Regions from separate parts of the Heyndrickxia faecalis genome, predicted to be linked through region 1. Evidence: riboswitches for the same ligand, from Rfam matches in the RefSeq annotation. Region 1 holds a riboswitch; the other holds the start of a gene.
The links. A riboswitch is a leader RNA that binds a small molecule or an ion and turns the genes downstream of it on or off. The one in region 1 is predicted to bind S-adenosylmethionine.

Region 2: another riboswitch for S-adenosylmethionine. It lies ahead of ABR335_RS15795 (phosphoadenylyl-sulfate reductase); the one in region 1 lies ahead of ABR335_RS03330 (sulfite exporter TauE/SafE family protein).

Annotation. Positions count from the first base shown of each region.
Region 1 covers NZ_CP158453.1:720,276-726,422, reverse strand. Annotated here, with positions in the region: gene ABR335_RS03335 (amino acid permease) at 1-1,318, shown strand, start outside; SAM riboswitch class I at 1,731-1,838, shown strand; gene ABR335_RS03330 (sulfite exporter TauE/SafE family protein) at 1,928-2,884, shown strand; gene ABR335_RS03325 (purine/pyrimidine permease) at 3,753-5,048, shown strand; partial or broken gene ABR335_RS03320 (3'-5' exonuclease) at 5,298-6,147, opposite strand, start outside.
Region 2 covers NZ_CP158453.1:3,319,543-3,325,689, forward strand. Annotated here, with positions in the region: gene ABR335_RS15775 (YbaK/EbsC family protein) at 1-313, opposite strand, end outside; gene ABR335_RS15780 (NAD(P)-binding protein) at 458-1,111, opposite strand; gene ABR335_RS15785 (sirohydrochlorin chelatase) at 1,371-2,111, opposite strand; gene cobA (uroporphyrinogen-III C-methyltransferase) at 2,118-2,876, opposite strand; gene ABR335_RS15795 (phosphoadenylyl-sulfate reductase) at 3,277-4,002, opposite strand; SAM riboswitch class I at 4,094-4,198, opposite strand; gene ABR335_RS15800 (TIGR04104 family putative zinc finger protein) at 4,524-4,829, opposite strand; gene ABR335_RS15805 (glycosyl hydrolase family 28-related protein) at 4,999-6,147, shown strand, end outside.

The sequences.
Region 1 (6,147 bases):
TCATTTGCAAAAAGGCTTATCACCAAGGCATGTCCAGTTCATCGCATTGGCCGGGATGATCGGAACCGGCATTTTTAAAGGCAGCTCCGATACCGTCAGCCTTGCCGGCCCGAGTGTTGCCGTTTCTTACCTGATCGGCGGCGCACTTTTATTCATTGTCATGTCAGCACTTGGGGAAATGGCGCTCGTCCACCCCGGCTTAAACGTCCAAAATCTGATCCACAAAGCATTCGGCAGCCGGGTTTCTTTCATTATTGGCTGGCTGTACTGGATCAACTGGGTCATTGTTACAGTTGTGGAACTGCTTGCAGCCGGGAGCTTCCTGCAATTCTGGGTTCCCCAAGCGCCATTGTGGCTACTCAGTTTGCTCTGTGCTGCTTTCGTGGTCGGCATCAATTTAATTGAAGTGAAGTACTACGGCGAATTTGAATTTTGGATTGCCGGCATTAAAATTATCACGTTGATCGTTTTTATCCTGCTTGGTGCTCTGATTTTATTCGGTTTATTCCCCGGGACATCTTCCACGGTGTCTAACTATACCGCGCACGGCGGTTTTTTCCCGAACGGGCTTCACGGTACGTTCAGCGCTTTTCTGATCGTTATGTTTTCATACGGCGGCGCGGAACTAATCGGCGTTACCGTTTCGGAAACGAAAGACAGCGAAAAAGTGCTGCCGCGTGTCATTAAACAGACCGTTGTCCGTGTCATGCTTTTTTATATTTTGCCAATCCTGATCATTTGCGGCATTATCCCATGGAACCAGGTTTCTTCCGTGGAAAGCCCGTTTGTGCAGGTATTCAGCCGCACCGGGATCCCTGCTGCCGCCCATGTGATGAATTTTGTGCTCTTAACGGCCGTTCTTTCTGCCGCCAATTCCGGTATTTATGCCACTTCGCGCACACTGTTTAACATGGCGCAGTCCGGAGAAGCGCCGCGCGCCTTTTTAAAAATTTCCCGGAAAGGCGTCCCGCTCACCAGTATTTTGCTGACCTCGCTGTTTATTTTAGCCGGCGTGATTCTGGCCTATCTTACGCCGGATGAGGTCATCAGCTATTTGATGACCATCCCGGGATTTACCGTCGTCCTTGTCTGGATCGCCATCTGTGCAGCCGAACTGCGGCTCCGGAAGTCGTATGCAAAATTGCCTTCCTTCCGTGTAAAAGGGTATCCTTTCATGGTCTGGATTGCGCTGCTTGCACTCTCGGGCATTTTCCTGTCCTTTTTGCTGGGCGGCGGCAATCCGATTGGAACAAGCGTCTGCCTCGCTATTTTAATCGTGCTGGTCGTCCTGTCACTGAGAATCAAAGGAAAGGAATAGGCTCCAGCAGGCTGTGTTGATAAAACCGGTTCACTTGGGCAGGGAAAGGACAGAAATCAACTGTGCGATAAGCGGGCACAAACAAGCGGGGTTGATTAAACCGTTTTCTGGGCGGGAAGGGGGCAGGCACGGGTGTGCAGCTCGTACAAACTGCCAGAATGGGACGGCCTGCTAACCCGTTTGGACTCTTTTTCGTTTTGTGAAGCAAATGAAAGCGGCCATGATGCCCCGCCTGATCCTGATGACCTGCTTTTTAAAACCAATCCAGCGTAAAGAAAAAAACTCCCGACAGAGCGTGATCTGATGGGAAGTTTTTTTCTTTATCCCCCCATTCGTATAAATCCGATAAAAAAACTTGAAATAATTATATTGACTTCCATTTATTTTCTGATAAAATTTTAAACAACAACATAACTTATCAAGAGCGACGGAGGGATCTGGCCCTATGAAGTCCGGCAACCTGCAGCGAGCAGCAAGGTGCCAATTCCAGCAAAATGGGTACCATTTTGGAAGATAAGCGCTTATCCTTTACTCGCTGTCTTTCCGTAAAAATGGCGGAAAGATTTTTTATTTCTGCAAGGCCGGCCGTTTGAACCAGGATAGGCCCTGATGCGTATAATTCCTCTACATCAGGATGAATCAAATTTATGGATGAAGAAAGCGGGGAACATGAACATGCAAAAATTAATTGTCTTAGCACTTGTCGGCCTTGCCGCGCAATTGGTGGATGGATCTCTTGGAATGGGTTACGGGGTGACTTCAACCTCACTTTTGCTAGCTTTCGGGATTGCGCCGGCTGTCGCGTCAGCTTCTGTGCATTTGGCGGAAGTTTTTACAACGGCGGCTTCCGGAGTTTCACATATGAAATTTGGGAATGTCGATAAAGGGATCATTTGGAAACTGGTTGTACCTGGAGCTGTCGGCGCCTTTCTCGGGGCAACCGTGCTTAGCCATCTTCCTGCAAGCACATTAAAACCGTACATTTCTATTTTTCTGATCGCCCTTGGCCTCTATATTCTTACCCGGTTTCTGTTCAATACGCGCGGGGCGTCGAAAGTCAAAAAGCAAACCAGGTCAAACATATTTTTTATCCCACTTGGCTTTGTCGCAGGATTTTTTGATGCAACGGGGGGCGGCGGCTGGGGCCCTATCGCCACACCGGCTTTGCTGTCCAGAAATGACATCGAACCGCGGAAAGTGATCGGCTCGGTGGATACTAGTGAATTTGCTGTATCCTTGGCATCAAGCATCGGTTTCCTCTTATCCCTCGGCGCTATGCAAATTAACTGGATTTGGACGATCGCCCTCATGCTTGGCGGCCTGATCGCCGCGCCGATTGCAGCCTATCTGGTTAAAATCCTGCCGGCTCATTTGCTGGCTGTCATTGTCAGCGGCATGATTGTGTTCAGCAACGTGCAAACTTTATTAAAAATGGCGGGCGCCGGTAGCGGCTGGTACGGCGTTACCTATACAGCCATTGCGGCAATATGGGCCATCCTCATTTTCTATACAATCAGAAGACACAAACGGGCAGTTGCCAGCGCCAGCGTAAGCGTCACAGAATAAGGAATGTTTTCGGGCAAGGGATCCATTGCCCGGATTGTTTTTACCCAAACAAATTTTGGCAAAGAATGAACATAGACGCTTCTATTTGAAGGAACAGTGCCTTTTTTGCTCGCTTCCTTAATGTAGAGGCGCTCTATGTTAAGAAACAACGTCTTTTTACCGCGCTTCCTTTACGTAGACGACCTCTATGTTAAGAAACAACATCTTTTTACCGAACTTTCTTAACGTAGACGGCCTCTATGTTAAGGAACAATGTCTTTTTACCTCGCTTCCTTAATGTAGACGCACTCTATGTTAAGAAACAACGTCTTTTTTGCTTGCTTCCTTTACGTAGACGGGCTCTATGTTAAGAAACAGCACCTTTTTCGCTCGCTTCCTTTACGTAGACGGGCTCTATGTTAAGGAACAACGCCTTTTGACCTCGCTTCCTCAACATAGACGGCCTCTATGTTAAGGAACAACACCTTTTTTGCTCGATTCCTTAACATAACCGGCCATGTCGCTACCACACAGCACCAGCAAAAATTATCCATCATAACTTTTTTCGAGATAGCACGCCTAAGTGAAGGCAGCCGCAACTCTTTTAGTGACAAACAAAAAGCGTTCTGCATGAAGATCGATCAGAAATTTTTTGCGGATCCAAACATAGCTTAGCCCCTGCCACATATATATCATTTAAATAGAGGCAAAAAACATGGCTTAACCCGCGCCCCGTCCGGTTTGCAACCCCTGTTTATGCCGCTGTCCGCCATGCCCGCTATCCCTCCCCCGTCGGCGAAGTGTTTTATGTTTAAAATGTAAAACCTGTTTTGCTATAATTATATTTACTGGTATTTTCCATTTTTTGAACGGAAAGAACGGTGTGTCTATGAAAACATTGATTTCGTCGCTGCAGTGGATGGCATTTATGATCGCCGGGTCGATCGCGGCCCCGATTGCGATTGCGGATGCTTTCCATTTCAGTGCGGGTGAGACTGCCCTGTTTGTGCAGCGGACGCTTTTTGTGCTCGGGATCGGCGGACTTTTGCAAGGCATTTTCGGCCACAGAATGCCGATCAATGAAGGGCCGGCCGGGCTGTGGTGGAGCGTGTTTGCCATTTATGCAGGGCTTGTCGGCAGCTTGTACAGTTCAAGCACTGAATCTCTGCAATATTTGGCAGGCGCACTGATTGTAACCGGCATCTTTTTCTTTCTACTCGCTTTTACCGGCTTTGTGGACCAATTAAATAAACTGTTTACGCCGGTAGTAACATTTATCTATTTGCTGCTTTTGGTGCTGCAGTTGAGCGGCTCTTTTATGAAAGGGATGCTCGGCATTACGGGTGCCCATCAGGAAGTCCGGCCGCTTGTTGCCGTTTTGAGCCTTGTCACCGTATTGCTTACATTCTATTTTGGCCATGTAAAGAAACCGTGGGTCAAGCAATATTCGATCATGCTCGGCTTGATTTGTGGCTGGATTTTGTTCGCGCTTTTCGGTGAAGCACCGGCTATTACATTTGGGGAAAGCTGGTTCTCTCTTCCCGCTGTGTTTGATTTTGGAAAACCGCGTTTTGATTCCGGTGCCGTCACAACCGGTGTATTCATCGGGCTTTTGTTAACTGCGAATATGATTACGTCTGTGCGCGTCATGGGAAATGTGACGGGAGTCCGCCAAGAGCGGGTGCGGAGCAGTCTGTTCATATCCGGCATCAACCAGCTGCTTGCCGGCATCTTTTCCGCTGTCGGTGCGGTTCCGATTGCAGCAGCGGCAGGCTATGTTGCACAAACCGGTATAAAAGTGCTGAAACCATTTTTGTATGGTGCTTGTTTCGTTTCCATCATTGCTCTGCTGCCACCGCTCGTGCATATCATGTCTGCGATTCCCGCGCCGGTTGGTTATGCCGTTACCTTTGTGGTCTTCACACAATTGGTTGGCCTTGCCTTAAATGATCTTGAAAAAAGCCCGGACAAAGAGATTGCCCACACAACAGCAGGCATCTCCTTCCTGGTCGGAATCGGGGCGATGTTTTTGCCGGCTCATGCGACCGAACATTTGCCAATGATGATCGCTACTTTTTTAAACAACGGCTTAATCCTTGGATCTGTGGTCGGCATTTTGACAGAACAGCTGCTGATTTGGAGGAAAAAAAGAAATACGCAGGAAAACAGCATCCGCGAGCAGTAAATCTCGGGAATGCTGCCAAACAGCAAGGAGGCTCTGCTCCCATTCGCACGGGGCACCAACCGGATGGCACCTTTGTTGCAGTCATCCAAATGGCCTGGGGCGTTCCAATTCAATAAAAAGGGGCACAGGACTTGATCGCCGAATCCCTTGCCTCCGTACAACGTGAGCCTGTTGCGGCGGTCAGGGATATAAAAAATGCCGGGAAATTCCCGGCATTTTTTATATCCGCTTCCGTTTTTCCACACACGATTACAGATCGGCTTCCTCGAGCAGCCCTTTTTCGATGCAGGTGAGGGCAGACAGTTTTATCGTCCGTTTTTCAAACCGGATGGCAAGGGTGTCACCATCAATATCAACAATTTCACCATGACCAAACACACGGTGCTGGATTTTTTTACCGGCCACAAAAGCGGATGCGTCCTTAATGGCATTCGGGTTCTGCGGGATGGAGACCGTCTTTTTGCCGATCCGGACAACTTCTAGGTCTGGTTTCGTTTTTTCCGCCTTTTCAACATTGTTGACAATTCCCTTCACCGCTGCCACAAACGGTGAGTCCATTGCCCGGCTTCCGTTGCGTTTTTCATAGCTGACCATTTCCAGTGACTTTTTCGCGCGCGTCATTGCCACATAAAAAAGACGGACCGATTCTTCCATCAGTAAATCATCTTCTTTTTCATCGTTACCCGGAATGATCCCATCAACCAAGTCAATCATATACACCTTTTCAAACTCCAAACCTTTTGAACTGTGGAACGTCGAAAGCGTCACAGCATGCCGGCCTTTGTTCCCTTTCGCCGTTTTTAAAATGTGCGCCAAGTGCTTCAGCCTTGCAGCAAACTCTTCCATTGTCACAAGCGTGTCCGCAATGTCTTCGAGCGTATTTAAAACGCCAATCAAATACTCTTTCCGGAATCCGAATTTCTTGCACATGTTTTCGAGGGCTTTTTCATAGCCGAGCCTGTCGCGGATGACTTGAATCGCATCCAGCGGCGGCATGCCCCGCATTTCCCGGAGCGTCTCCTTTACTTTACGTACTTTTTGGACCTGGTAATCCTTCAAATTTGCATAACGCACCAAATTGTCAAAAACAGACTGGTTA
Region 2 (6,147 bases), 920 kb from region 1:
AACCGAACGGGCAGACGCCGCCGACAGCATGGCCGGTATGCTCAAGCGTTTCTTCCGGTGACAGCATCCGCGCTTTCCCGCCGAATGTATGCCGGAATTTTTTATTGTCGATTTTCGCATCTCCCGCGGTGACAACAAGAAGGGCTTCTTCCTCACCGGTACCCCTGAACGCAAGCGTTTTTGCAATCCGTTCCGGTTCCGTGTCCAGCGCCTCAGCCGCAAGTTCAACCGTCGCGCTTGATGACGGCAGGACGCGCACATCTTCTTCCCGGTCCCACTGCTTAAAATAAGCTTTGACATCTTCCAATGACATATGGCGACACTCCTTTTTGTGAAAATTTTTAACCCCATTGTAACGGAAGCCATTCCGAGTTGCAAACGGACTGGAAAATGGGTTTGCCAAGTTTTTCGCCGGGCACACCGGCTGATTTCCCAAAGCTTCAGCTTCATTCGTCTTTCAACGGGTATTCCCCTGTATGCGGCTGTGAAAGAAAGACAAGATTTCCTGCTGCTTTTCAGGCTGGCGGTATGATTCTCCAAGCAGCTTCTCCAGCCACTCGCTTTTTTCCGATGCAGAAAACTGCGGCTGCTTCAGAAGCTGGCGGCACTCATATAAAAAATCCACATATTGGGCGTAGGTTGTATCATAATGTTCGGATAATTCATTTGCAATTTTGGAAGCCAGTTTTGGGCTTGCCCCGGCTGTAGAAACACTGATGGAAAGCCTGCCCTTTTGGAAAAACGCCGGAAAAGCAAGGTTGCCGTTTCCCGCATGGCCGGCATCGTTCACGAGGGCTTTGGCCGGGGCATGGGCAACAATCCGGCTGTTTGTCTCCGGATCATTTGTCGCTGCAACAACCACATCGGCCTGCCGGATGTCTTCCGGTTCAAACGTTTTCTGTTTCCAAATGAATGCGCGTTGTTGAGCCATAGCCTGCAATTCATCGTTCAGGTGCGGGCTCACGACGGTAACGCATACCCCCGCTTCCTGCAAAAGCCGGAATCTGCGTGCCGCAACTTTTCCACCGCCGATAACAACAGCCTGCTTCCCGTCTAAATCGACCATAACCGGTACCCAAACCATTCCTGATCTCCTTTCCAGTTTATCCATTGCAAAAAGCCCGCCGTTCTCCCTGCTTGGCATGCTCCCATTCCAGCGTTTCCTGGAAAGCCGGAATCGGGCAAGTGCCGGCACGCGTAATAGAAAACACCGGGCCGCGGGCATTTTTCAGACTGCATCGGGCCCAAAAAAGTGCCGGTACGCGCAATGAATGCTGCACCCAGGCATCTTTTAAACTGCATCGCCCCAAAAAGTCCGGGGTGCACAATAAAAAACACCGCAGGCTTGACTGGGTAAAAATCCCGTGATCTCAAATAAAATCCTCTGCGCCCAACGCTTCTTTTGCCCGAACGGCCAATGCATCCGCCATATCCGGATGGCAGCCGAGATACCGTGCTAGCCGGATATCATATCCTTCCCGATGCAGCATGCCCACTTTCTTTTCCAGCGACCGGACGAGCACGCCGGTAAACCAAAGATAAGGGGCCACAACTACCGGGCGCCCGGTTGCGGTCAGCTCCTTCAGCGCATCATCAAAACGGGGCTCAAGCACCGCCAAATAAGCCGTTTTGATCTGCTCTGTCCCCAATTGCGCGCACAACCCGGCAGCAATTTTTGCAAAATCGCACAGTGTTTCCGGGTTGCGGCTGCCGCGTCCAACAAGCAGAATCCAGGCACCCGGAGGCATGCCGGTTTCCAAAATATTTTCTGCCAAAATTTCGATGATCCGGTCCCCGACACCGAGCGGGCGGCCGTACGTAAACACAATATGCGGATAACGCTGTTTCGCTTCCCGGATCGCGCGCGGGATATCCTCATAATAATGCCCGGCACTCAGCAGCAATACCGGCACAACAGCAATGCGCCCTGCGCCGCCCCGGACAAGTGCATCAATCCCTGCCGCAATATCCGGTTCCGCAATTTCCAGATAGCAAATTTCCTGGAGATCCGCATCCACCTGTGCCATTGCTTGCCGGATCGTCGCTGCTGCTTCCCGGGCGGTTTCGGGCACACGGCTGCCATGGCTGACATATAAAACGCCTTGCTTCATACCCGCTCACCCGGTACAGGCCGAAGCAGCGGAAAGCTGTTCAAACCATTTTAACTCTTCGCGCAGTTTTACCACTTCTCCGATGATCAAAAGTGATGGGTTGCGCAGCCCAGCCGCCTTTTTACTTAAATTTCCAAGCGTGCCGACCGCGGTTTCCTGTTTTTCAGTCGTGCCCCAGCGGATTAGTGCAGCCGGCATGTCCGGTGATTTGCCGTGCTTTATCAGTTGCGCACAGATGAGTGGCAGATTTTTCACGCCCATATAAATGCAAAGTGTATCAATTCCCGCATATTTGGACCAATACGCATCAAGATCTTCGCCTTTTTTCGTGACGCCCGCGATAAAAGCAACGGATGTACTGAGCCCGCGGTGGGTGAGCGGAATGCCGGCATAGGCGGGCACAGCGGAACCGGCTGTAATTCCCGGCACGATTTCAAACGGAATATGTTTTTGCACCAGGACTTCCGCTTCCTCCCCGCCTCTACCGAATATAAACGGATCACCGCCCTTTAAACGGACAACCGTTTTTCCTTGGTTAGCAAATTTCACAAGCAGGTGGTTGATCATATCCTGCGTCATCGTATGGGCATCCGGTTTTTTCCCGCAGTAGACAAGTTCTGCATCCGGCCTTGCCTCTTTTAACAGGTCCGGATTCACCAGCCGGTCATATAAAATGACATCCGCTTCCCGGATCAGGCGCAATCCTTTCACTGTAATCAGCTCCGGATCGCCGGGTCCTGCCCCGACTAAATATACTTTTCTCATTTCTTCACCTGCTTTAAACTTAATCGGACTCGTTGTTTTGGTTGATGCGAGCACTTGAACAATCCTAGTCTGGATTGGCTACAAGCGGGCACCTGAAAAAGCTGGCTGCTTTTGCCGCTAGAGCTTGCTGAACGGGTCCAATTCTGCGTTTGTACCCAATTTATCAGCAAGCTCCATCTCAAAATATAAAAGAATCCATCTTCGAAAATGCGATTTTATCTTCTCTATACGCTGAATCAGCTTCCAAGTGCAATTTTTTCCCTGGTTTTTTCATAAAACCGATTTGTATATAAATTTTTGCCGCATCCTTACCAAATCTAGGAATTTTGTAAAATGAACGAAATCTTGTCATGCAGACTGATGCTTACTCTTATTACCTATGTCATTTTATATAGCAGCCTTATTTTTTCTGAACCGTATGCAGCCCGCATTCGGTTTTATTAAAGCCCGCCCATCTTCCCGCTCTTGAGTCGCTGTTTCCGACAGCACGTGTGCACGGGAAGCAGCCGATGCTCGGATATCCCTGGTCGTGCAATTCGTTATATGGAAGATTGTTAGACCGGATATAGTTCCAAACATCATCCCATGTCCAATGAATCAGCGGGCAAATTTTAATCGAATGGAACCTTTCATCTTTATTGACAAAATTCGTTTTTGCCCTTGTCGGCGATTGCTCCCGCCGTAAGCCGGATATCCAGGCCACAGCTCCCTGCAGCGTTTCTTCAAGCGGCTTGATTTTCCGGATATAGCAGCATTGGTCCGGATCCCTTTTCCAAAGGGCAGATCCGTATTGCGCCGCCTGTTCATCAAGCGTAAGCGACGGTTTTTTCATTTGTATATTTAAAGCCGGATATTTCTTTTTCACTTTTTCAATCAATTCGTAAGTCTGCGGAAAGTGCAGGTCGGTATCCAAAAATACGATATCCGCATCTTCTCTGACTTTCGAAATGAGATCAATCAGCACCATTCCTTCTGCGCCGAAACTGCACGCATATACCACTGATTTGCCGTACGTGCCATATGCCCACTGCAAAATTTCCAATGCGCCCTTCGTTTCATCTTCCGGCACGAACGCTGCGAACGGATCCGACGTAAACTGTTCATATGTGAGCCGCGTTTGCTCCACTCTATTCCCTTCTTTCGCATTCGATTACTAAGGATTAAACGACAAAAATCTTCTTACCCTGAAGTAAGAAGATATCCATTCCCGGGAAATCTTCTTATCTTTCAGGCCACCACCTGCAGGAATTGGCACAGTGCCCGTTTCCGGACCTGCTGCCGAGGCTTCACAGGGCCCTTCCCTCCACCTCTCTTGATAAGAAAATAACAACATATAAGCTTGAAGTTTATTGTATACCTTCTTATGCTATTCGTCAACGAAAAATTCTGATAAAGAAAATCAGGCCCATTTTCATGAAAGATGTTTATATGTCCGTTTTTGATCCTCATTGAACGGAAAAAGTTTCCAACCAACCCTTCATTTTTTGGCTAGCTTCCTTGGGCTTTTCTTCAAAATTTTGCTTCTGTACCAGATTGGTCATTCATCTTTAAACTTGCGGATGTCCTCAGTCGTACCAGGCTCAAATCTGCGCTCCATCCCACCCGGATTTCTGCAGCATCTTTTTAAAAAGGAACAACAGCTACCTTTTACCATAGAGGTCTTTCCTTATTATCAAACGAATAAACATAAGGCATCGTAAGAATCAAACAAACCCAAAGAATGACGATTAGTGTTATGAATGCAATTTTTGGAATGCTCAATATCATCAGTCCAAATGATACGAAAAGGCAAAGTAGAGAAAGATAACCAACTTTATTTCGAAACTTCAAACTTGGATATAACTTGGCTGTACAATTTGGACATTCCATGGTTTGGTCAAACTTCCATAGTCTCTTAAAAATATAAATCCACTTAAATTGATGGTTACAATTCAAACATTTTGGCAGGCTCATTAAATTTCACCTTCCTTTTCATTGATTCTAACATAAAATTCAATTTCTTTTTTATATTAACAACTATGGTTTGGAAAAGTCTTCTTTTTCAGTGCGTTTTCCAACCTGCGGGGGTAAACTACATATATCAATTGACACAGACTGAATGAAGGCAAAGTGGGGTGAAAAAATGATTCATTTGGACAAGCATCATGACCCTCGGACAAACGGCATGCTGCTGCGCCAGCTTTCGCGCAGGACAGTCCAGCCGGGCACCCTGGTCCAGGAAAATGAAGCGCTTTTTCAACAGTACTGTCAGCCGGAATTTCACAAACCATTTTCCCTTTCACGGCTGCTGCTGAACCGGCGATATCCGGTTGAACCGTATAAAACGCTTGCAGATCAGAACGGCCTCGTGTACCCGGAATGGAAAAAGATATTGGATCAAGCATACAGCCGGCTGCTGGCTGCGGCGTCCCGTACAGTCAATGTGGCAGATTACGGTGCGGTCGGCGATGGAAAAACCGACTGCACAGTGGCATTCCAAAAAGCATTGGGAAACGGCCGGGTGAAAGTGATCGTACCGGAGGGTGTTTTTCTAGTAAAGGGGCTTAAGCTGCCTTCATGGACATGCCTTTGTGGGAGTGGAAAAGGCGTAACCATCATCAAACTCCATCCGCATGCGCCGAAAAAAACGCGTCTCATCCAAAATGCCCATTTTCACCGCGGCAATCACCATATATCGGTGGAGGGGCTCACGCTCGATTGGAATGTCGAAAGGCTCGGGCAGGAGGAAAGAACGGCGGCAGGAAATAACCGTTCAAGCTGCCTGACTTTTGCGCACGTCACGTTTGGCTGGGTGAAAAATGTGGAGGCGGTGGGGGCCGGCCTACACGGTTTTGATGTATCCTCTGCCCGTTATCATTATTTGGGCGACGGCTTTCTCGCCCCAGGAAGAAGCCGCTATATCTGGCTTGACGGGCTCACGGCAAGCGGATTCGGTGATGACGGGATTACCACCCACCATAGCGACTATTGTTTTATTTCAAATTCTTTCTGTTACAACCCAAGTGGAAGGGCCCACAAAAAAGGGTTTTCCAACTCCAATGGCATTGAGATTGATGACGGCTCGCGCCATGTATGGCTTTGCAATAATGCATCAAGCGGCTGTTTTGGTGGTGTCGAAATCAAAGCCCACCACAATGCATCGGCTGCTTCTCATGTACATTTGTATGGCCATCTTTCTGTCCGCGACAACCGCTCTTTTAACTTCCGGCATATCGGCCACCATAAAGGCAAAGATGCCGACTCGAAAAGCGCGAACCATATTGTGGCGGCC